Regions from separate parts of the Nitratireductor sp. OM-1 genome, predicted to be linked through region 2. Evidence: riboswitches for the same ligand, from Rfam matches in the RefSeq annotation. Region 2 holds a riboswitch; the other holds the start of a gene.
What was found. A riboswitch is a leader RNA that binds a small molecule or an ion and turns the genes downstream of it on or off. The one in region 2 is predicted to bind cobalamin.

Region 1 (4,408 bases), on a different replicon from region 2:
CCAGCGTGGATTTGCCGGCGCCATTCGGCCCTACCAGACCGACGATTTCGCCAGATCCCACCCGTAACGATATGCCGTCGAGAACGGCGTTGTCGTTCAGCACCCGCCGCAGATTGTGCGCTTCAAGAATGGTCATGCGAAAGCCTCCCGCCGCCGCGACACGATCAGGTGCAGAAAGACCGGAACACCAACGAAGGCAACGACAATGCCCACCGGAAGGACCGTCGGGCTGAAAGCCAGCCGCCCGATCGTGTCGGCGGCCAGAAGAAGCGCTGCGCCGCAGATTGCTGCGAAGGGCAGCAGAAGCCGGTGATCACCGCCGATCATCATACGTGCCAGATGCGGCCCGATCAGTCCAACGAACCCGATGACGCCCACAAAGCTGATGACCGAGGCTGCGGAGACGACGGAAAAGAGAATGGCGAAGGTGCGCAGACGCCGCACATCGACGCCCAGCGAACGCGCGACATCATCGCCGGCGACGGTGAGTGCGTTGAGCTGCCAGGCCCTTGCCTGGATCGGAATGAGCACCGCGAAGAGAACAGCGGCGCACAGACCGACCGCATCCCACTGCACCCCGTTGAGGCTGCCAAACGTCCAGTGCACGACACGGGCCAGCTGCTCTTCGGTGGCGACAAACTGGACCGCAGCGGTCAATGCGCTGAACAGATACATCAGCGCAATGCCGGTGAGGATCATCGCCTGTGCCCCCATGCCCCGCCACCAGCTCAACGAAAAAACGGCGAGCGCGCACAGAAGCGCACAGACAAAGGCCGACAGGGGGACGAAATAGACGCCTGCCGCCTGAAGACCGATACCGAACATGATGGCGACGGAAGCCCCGAAACCGGCAGCCGAGGACACGCCGATCGTATAGGGACTGACGAGCGGATTGCGGGTAATGGCCTGCATGAGAACGCCGGACACGGACAGGGCGGCGCCGGCCACCAGCGCCATCACCACACGCGGCAGGCGCAGGTAAAGCAGAACCCGCGCCGCCTGTTCGTCCGATGATCCCGGCAGATAGCCGAGGCTTGCCCGCTCCATGAGAACGAGCGCAAGCGTTCCGACACTTGTATCGTTGATGCCACGTACGGAAACCGCTGCGGCGGCAATCATCAAAAGCGCGAATGACAGGGCGATCAGCAGAATGCGTCGCCGTCCGCCCTCCCGATACCGGGCGGCAAGGCCCCTGCCTTTTTCGACCGAGGCGGCACCTGTACCCCCGGCTTCGGTTTCAAGCGTATCGGTCATCGGCCCCGCCCCGTCATGTCAGCTTGCTCAGAAGTCGCCCTGATAGGTCATGCCCGGCTGATAGGGCAGTCCCTGGAAGTCCTCGATCCAGCGACGCATGGCCTCTTCCGGATCGACATCCTTGAACAGCTCTGGATGCGCCCATTTGGCGATCTGCAGCGCGCCGGTGATCTTCGAGGAGCCGCCGGCGAGGTAGTAGTTGATGACGTGGACGTTCTTCGCCTCTGCCGCCGGCGTGGCGCGGATTTCCTCACGCGCCATCAGCCCGTCCCATGTCGTCTTGTACTGCTCTTGGGGGATGGTCGTGTAAGCGCCCGGTTCCAGCTTCACGATCAGCGACGGCACGCGCGCGACCAGTTCCTCCGGATCGATGGTGAAGGCGTTGGGATTGCCACGCGCGGCCGGCTCGTCCTCAATGACGATTTCGCCAAAAACGTTCCTGCCGCCACCGGCTTCGATCATGTCGTGCCAGCCAGAGCCCGGCGTGACCGTCACCAGCGGGCGCTTCTCCTCCAGATAAACCGGCACCGGCTCGACGCCCTCAAGCCGCTCGGCCAGAAGCGCTTTGTAATCCTCATAATAGGCAGCGAGATCGGCCGCCCGCTCTTCGCGACCGAAGAGTTTGCCCATCAGCTTGACGTTCTCGACATGCTTGAGCGTATCCCAGGAGGTTACGACCAGAACCGGAATTCCGAATGGCTCAAGCTGGCGCGCCGCCTCCTCGTAAACGCCGTTGCGCGGCAGAATGACGAGATCCGGCTTCTTGGCGATGATGGCCTCGTAATTGGGCTCGCTCTGCCCCTGGCCCACCACGTCGTCGGGGCCGAATTCCGGCCAGTAGGCAGGATCGCGATAGGTGCTGGCGCCGGTGCCAACCACCTGCTCGATGGCGCCGATGGCGCGCGCGAATTCAACCGAATAGCGGTTGAAGATCACAGCGCGCTTGACGGGCAGGTCGACATCGACCTGACGCCCGACATCATCGGTAATGGTTTCTGCGAAAGCGGATTGGGAGAGTGACAGCGCGACAATGGCAGCGCCGAGAACGGACTTGAACAACATGATCACCTCGATCGACACGGGGCGCCGGGAGGTGCGTGAAAGAGCGCCCGCATCGACCGAATGCGCCGCAGGGCGTCCTTGCACCCCGCGAGACCGGTCTACGCTACCCTCTTGCCGGACACCTCGCCGACAATTGCGTTTGCGCCAAGGCCGGTCTCCTGGCTCGCGGCTCAAGCGTTCGAATATCCCTTCCCGGCCGACTGACCAGTGGATCGATACCGAACTCGCCGCCTACAGTTGCGAGGGCAGCCGCAGACTGGGACGAACCCGTCCTGCGTTCCCGTTTCATCCGACGTTGCGGAACCGTGGCGCGCAATCGTTAACCTGATCGGACCTGCAAGGCCAACCGTTTTCCTCCCCGCCGCTACCATTACCTGTTTAAAGTCCCGCGAAGCCGCTGTTTGCGACCGGTCGGCTCATAGGCGAAATCGGCGACAACGCGTCCCCCAAGCAGGTGCTCTTCAATGATGCGGTCTATCGCATCCTCATTCACGCCACCGTAATAGGCGCCTTCGGGAAATACCTGAAGAACCGGCGCGAGATTGCAGGGGCCGAGACAGGTTGCTTTCGCAGTCATGGTGCCATCCCCCGTGTTGCGCAGGTTCAGTTCCTTCTGCCGGTTGCGCAAATGACACCACAGAACGTCCGCCCCGGCGGCGTTGCACGCCCCGCCCTCACACACCAGAACCCGTCTTTTCTGCGCCGGCACCAGAGAGCCTTCCCGTACCGGAGTTTCAGCGGGAGGAACGGCCGGCTCCTGAGCAATATCGCCGATGAGACCGCCAAGAAGCCGTTCAAAATGTGCGCTGCGGGCAATGTCGGATGCTATGCGGATGGGGGGCCAGCCGCCGGATGTTTCGGCTTGCCAGCGCCGGAGCGATTTCGACAGCCAGTTCCGGAAGCTCGGCTCCATCGGAAGCAGGAGCGGGACAATCACGATCTCAGAATGATGTTCTGCCCGCAGCTCCAGAAGTGCGGACCGCAAGGACGGCGTCCCCTGTTCGGAGAAGCAGTACTGCACCGCCGTCACACCTTCAAAACCTGCGGCCATTTCAGCGAGGCGCGCCATCTCGCCATGAGGTGCAGCAGCAAAAGCCGACTTTGCAAGAAGCAGGATCGCGCGGCTTCCCTGCCCTTCGTTCAATAATGCACTCGTATCCACTGCCATTCCTCGAGCTGATGCGACCGGGAACGGCAGGGAGATCGCGCGTCGGAACCGGATATTCCGAAGCACGCGCTCCTGTGGCATATCCCGACCACGGAACTTCACACGATCAGGCAGGTCTCCTGGCTTGCGGCTCATCACAGCTTCACCCGTCTTCCCGGCATAACGCCAGTGACATGATCGGCAAAGCAGCTCGTCGCTCACAGTTGCGGGTCAGCTCCGGATTTGAACCGGATTCCCTCTTAGCCGCCGACCGAGACAGGTCTGCCGACGGAACCTTGACCGCTTCGAAAAGTATACGCAGACCCGCGCCTGTCAACCTTCTGCCCGCCGACCCGCACGCGCACGCGGACCAACTCCGGAACAGAATTTCCCGACAACTAAAATAGAGAGGCACATCACCTCTCAGACAAGACGTAAAGACATAAACATTTCTTTATATCATTCTTGACTTTCCGCCGCATCGCGAGGAATCTGGGCGCGTCGTGGTTCTCGAACCTGCCTTCAGGCGGATTCGGGCTAAGAGGGAAGCCGGTTCAAATCCGGCGCTGCCCCCGCAACTGTCAGCGGCGAGCCGAAATCCATTCAAGTCACTGGACAGACGTCCGGGAAGACGGATCAAGGCCGAGACCCGTGAGCCAGGAGACCTGCCATGACGAAACAACGTCAACGGGCGGGGTGTCCGGTGTTCGTCATGCGGCGGCCGTTCAGGCCGCGGTCTGCGTACGCCCCCCCCTGCCCCAAACAGCATCGGGTGTGCCATGTCTGAACGTTCAATTCCTGTCTCCACGCTCGGCGTGCCGCGTATCGGCCGCCGCCGAGAACTGAAACTCGCCCTTGAAAGCCATTGGTCCGGCAAAAGCAGCGCAGAAACCCTTCTCCAGACTGCAAGGGAACTCAGGGCCGAGAACTGGAAGGAGCAGCGCG
Region 2 (4,408 bases):
GCCCTTCCTGCCACGCTTCGCGCCGCGTGGTGGCGGTGACCACCTGAAAAACCGGCACGCCAAAGCGGTCGAACAGCGTTTTTTCGCCGGGTTCCGCGCCGCTCGAAAAGGCCGTCGCGGTGATGAGCGCCTGCGGCTTCAACGCCTCCACGGCGTTGCGCACGAGATCGGCGGCAACCGGGTCACGCAGGCTGGAAACGAAAACGGGAACCGCACACAGCCCCTGTTCCTCAAGCGCCTCCACCAGCGCGTCGATGGGCGCAACATCGCTTGCCAGCAGCATGGAGCGATAAAAGAGGACCGGTACGACAGGCCTGTCGGCATTCGCACCGGCCGGGAAGAAGGATGGCTCAACAATGCCATGGCCCGGTGCATAGAAGCCGGCCTTGGCCACCGATTCCGCCTCCGGCGCTTCGATGTCCCGCCCCGCAAGGCGCGCCAGTTGCATGGTCAGCGCGCGCATATTGTCCGGTCCGCCTTCGCGGAAGCAGGCGAGCAGCGCCGCGCGCGCTTCCGGCGAAACGGTGGAGCGCTCGGCCAGGCGCGGGTCGTCCTGATGGCATTCGCCGGGAAGCAGCGCCAGCGCGATGCCCTTTTGCCGGGCCAGTGCTGAAAGCCGGTCGCAGCCATAGCGCCACCACTCATAGCCGCCCAGCACCCGCACCAGAATGACGCGGGCATGCGCTGCCGTGTTGTCGATCCACAGATCGACCGACATGGGGTGTCTCAGGTCGCGCAGCGCGGCAAGACGCAGCGCGGGCAGGGCCTCACGCTGCACCTGCCATGCAGAGGCAATCCCCGCCAGATCGCTGTCGGTGAACGACAGCGCCACCATGTCCGCCGGCGACTGCTGCAGATCGACAGGCTCGATCAGATCGTCGAGTGAGGCACTGGTGGTGGCGAGGATGTGCATCGGATCAGGCCGAGAGAAGGCTTTCGATACGCGCGCGGTCGATGCCCTTGAGGCCGATCACCACGAGCCGTGTCTCGGCGGCTTCGCCGGCCTTCCACGGGCGGTCATAGTGGTGCGAGACGCGCGGGCCGACCGCCTGCACCTGCAGACGCATGGGCTTGCCCTTCACATGCGCAAAGCCCTTGAGGCGCAGAACCTCGCCGGTTTCCACCGCCGCATTGACCCGCGCTTCCAGATCTTCCGGCCTGAGCACCGGCGGCAGGTCGACAACGAATGTGTCGAAATCGTCATGCTCATGGTCATGCGCATCGTCGTGATGCGTCTTGCGGTTCTCGATGTCGTCCTCGACGGCAAGCCCGAGACCCAGCAGCAGGGCAGGGTCCACCTTGCCATGCGCGCTCGGCACGATCTGCACATTGCGCGACAGATGCCCCGCAATCCGCGCGCGGGCGCGCCCGGCGGCCTCCTCATCCAGAAGATCGTTCTTCGACAGAACGATCAGGTCAGCGCAGGCCACCTGGTCGTCGAACACTTCTTCGATCGGATCATCATGGTCGAGCGAATCGTCGGCTGCGCGCTGTGCATCCAGCGCGTCCAAGTCAGCAGCCACCTGGCCGTCGGCAAGCGCCGGCCCGTCCACCACGGCAATAACGCCATCGACCGTCACGCGGTTCTTGATTGCCGGCCACTGAAAGGCCTGCACCAGCGGCTTTGGCAGCGCCAGACCGGACGTCTCGATCAGGATGTGATCGACCTTCGGCTCACGTGCGAGGATCTGGTCGAGCGCCGGCACGAAATCATCGGCAACCGTGCAGCAGATGCAGCCATTGGCCAGTTCGAGAACGTTTTCCTCGGGGCAATTGTCCAGCCCGCAGCTCTTCAGCACCTCGCCATCGATGCCGGCATCGCCGAACTCGTTGACGATGATCGCCAGCCGCTTGCCATGCGCGCCTTCCAGAACATTGCGGATCAGCGTCGTCTTGCCGGCGCCGAGAAAGCCGGTCACGACGGTGCAGGGAACCCGGTCGAAACTCGTGGTCATGGGATATCCTTCAGGTGATGGAGTGTGGAGAACGATAAGACGCGGGTGAGGGGCGCACGGGCCTTTTGCGGCCGCGTACTGGCAGAGACACCATGAATGGTCGGGAGAAGGCGCGCAGCGGCGCTGTCAGCAGTCACAATGCACACTCCTTGCCCGGGACACCCGCCAGGCGGTCAGGATTTCATTCGCAGACGGCAGGTTTCCTGGCTCACGGGTCGATGCGCTCTCCAGCCTTCCCAGGGCAAACCCCAGTGGCGTGTCAGGTGCGCTCTCCGCTTACAGTTGCGGGGACAGCTGCGGCATTGGGCAAGGCCCGCACCGCATTCCCTCTAAGGATCAAGACCTACCAATCAGGCCGACCATTGCGGTCATATTGACAGGTACTGATCCAAGCCCTCTCCATTGCGGGAGAAGGACCGTCTGCTGCGCATTTACGGCTCGCCCGCCACGTCTGTCAATGCGGGCAACAAAGCGTTTGCGGGGCGTGGCGATTCTTGTATGCTCCGCCCGCTGTCGGTTCCGCTGAAGCGGACCCAGAGGGAACGTGGTGCGGCGCAAAAGCGCCAAAACCACGGCTGCCCCCGCAACTGTAAGCGGAGAGCGTTTTCCTGATCGCCACTGAGGCATGACGCCTTGGGAAGGCTGGAAAGCGCATCGACCCGTGAGCCAGGAAACCTGCCGACGGCCTGAAAGAAGCACCGTAACCCTCGGGTGGAGGGGAAAGGACCGGACATGAACACGCGTTTCCTGCGCACTTTTTCCGCATTCGCTTTTGCATCGCTCTTCGCAACCAGCGCCCAGGCCCATCACGCCATGGACGGGCAGACGCCCACGACCCTTTACGAAGGGCTGGTTTCAGGGCTCGCCCATCCTGTGATCGGGCTCGATCATCTGGCCTTCATCGTCGCTGCCGGCCTGTTTGCCGCCGTCGCCGGCATGAGCCTTTTTGCGCCGCTTCTCTTTGTTGCCGGCTCGCTTGTCGGTGTTGGCCTGCACCTGATGCTGCTCGATCTTCCGGCAGCCGAAATCGTCATCGCGGCAAGCGTTCTTGCTGGCGGTTGGCTTCTGGCGCGCGGTCGGGCCGTGGAAAGCCACATGCTCGTCTTCGCCCTGTTCCTGGTGGTCGGCGTGTTCCATGGCTATGCCTTCGGCGAAGCCATTGTCGGCAGCGAACAGACGCCGCTCATCGCCTATCTCGCAGGCCTTGCCGCAATCCAGAGCGCCATCGCGCTTGGCGTCTATTTTCTCGTCCGCTCGCGCGGCTGGGCGGTTGAGGCCATGCAGCCCCGGCTTGCTGGCGCCGCCATTGTCGGTGTCGGCATAACCTTCCTTGCCGGACAACTTGTCGGCTGAGCCGGCGGATCTGACGATGCGTTCACTTCATTTCGTTCTGGGCGGCGCGCGCTCCGGCAAGAGCCGCCATGCCGAAACGCTGATCGAAGCCGCGCCCGCACCCTGGCACTACATCGCCACGGCCCAGGCCTTCGATGACGAAATGCGCGAGCGCATCGCCATTCACCGCGCGCGGCGCAAAGGGGCAGTGGCGGGGCCGGGGGAAGTAGCGGGGGCGTGGCAGACGCACGACGCCCCGCTCGACCTGCCGGGCGTGCTTCAAACCCTGCCGGCCCGCGAAACGGTTCTGGTCGATTGCCTCACCCTGTGGCTCAGCAATCTCATGCTCAACGACCATGCGCTAAAACCTGCCGCCGAGCGACTGCTTGCAGCTCTTGCCGCAAGAGAGGGAACCACAGTTCTCGTTTCCAATGAGGTCGGCTTCGGCATCGTGCCAGAAACCCCGCTCGGACGCCGTTTTCGCGATGAGGCGGGGTTCCTGAACCAGAAAGTCGCCGCCGTTGCCGACAGCGTCACGCTGGTGGTTGCCGGCCTGCCCATGAAAGTGAAGTGACATGCGAGAGATCGACGCAAACGAAGCCGAGCGCCACAAGGCAAAGATGGCCAAACGCAAGGCCGTTCAGGATGCCGAGGTGCGCGACAAGACGGTCGAGAAGGGGCTTCTGATCGTCAATACGGGGCCGGGCAAAGGCAAGTCCACCGCTGCCTTCGGTCTTGCGCTGCGCATGCTCGGCCATGGCCGCCGCGTCGGTGTCGTGCAGTTCATCAAGGGCGCATGGCATTGCGGTGAGAAGGATGCCTTCGCCGCCTTTGGCGATCAGGTCTCCTGGCACACGATGGGCGAGGGCTTCACTTGGGAAACACAGGATCTCGAGCGCGACATCGCCGCCGCCGAGCGGGCGTGGGGAAAGGCCGAGGAACTGATGGCCGATCCGACCATCGGTCTTGTCGTTCTCGACGAGCTGAACATCGCACTGCGCTACGACTATCTCGATCTTGAACGCGTCGTGACCACGCTGACCAACCGGCGCGACGACCTTCATGTGGTCGTGACCGGCCGCAACGCCAAGCCAGCACTCACCGAGGCCGCCGACCTCGTC

Region 1: linked by a shared signal. The riboswitch ahead of DEJ54_RS00235 (ABC transporter substrate-binding protein) and the one ahead of cobW (cobalamin biosynthesis protein CobW) in region 2 are both predicted to bind cobalamin.

What each region holds. Positions count from the first base shown of each region.
Region 1 covers NZ_CP029208.1:48,157-52,564, forward strand. Annotated here, with positions in the region: gene DEJ54_RS00225 (ABC transporter ATP-binding protein) at 1-136, opposite strand, end outside; gene DEJ54_RS00230 (iron ABC transporter permease) at 133-1,254, opposite strand; gene DEJ54_RS00235 (ABC transporter substrate-binding protein) at 1,282-2,316, opposite strand; cobalamin riboswitch at 2,447-2,639, opposite strand; gene DEJ54_RS00240 ((2Fe-2S) ferredoxin domain-containing protein) at 2,687-3,478, opposite strand; cobalamin riboswitch at 3,576-3,777, opposite strand; cobalamin riboswitch at 3,951-4,151, shown strand; gene metE (5-methyltetrahydropteroyltriglutamate--homocysteine S-methyltransferase) at 4,243-4,408, shown strand, end outside.
Region 2 covers NZ_CP029209.1:772,055-776,462, forward strand. Annotated here, with positions in the region: gene cobN (cobaltochelatase subunit CobN) at 1-913, opposite strand, end outside; gene cobW (cobalamin biosynthesis protein CobW) at 918-1,955, opposite strand; cobalamin riboswitch at 2,131-2,334, opposite strand; cobalamin riboswitch at 2,453-2,653, shown strand; gene DEJ54_RS22705 (HupE/UreJ family protein) at 2,688-3,308, shown strand; gene cobU (bifunctional adenosylcobinamide kinase/adenosylcobinamide-phosphate guanylyltransferase) at 3,325-3,861, shown strand; gene cobO (cob(I)yrinic acid a,c-diamide adenosyltransferase) at 3,863-4,408, shown strand, end outside.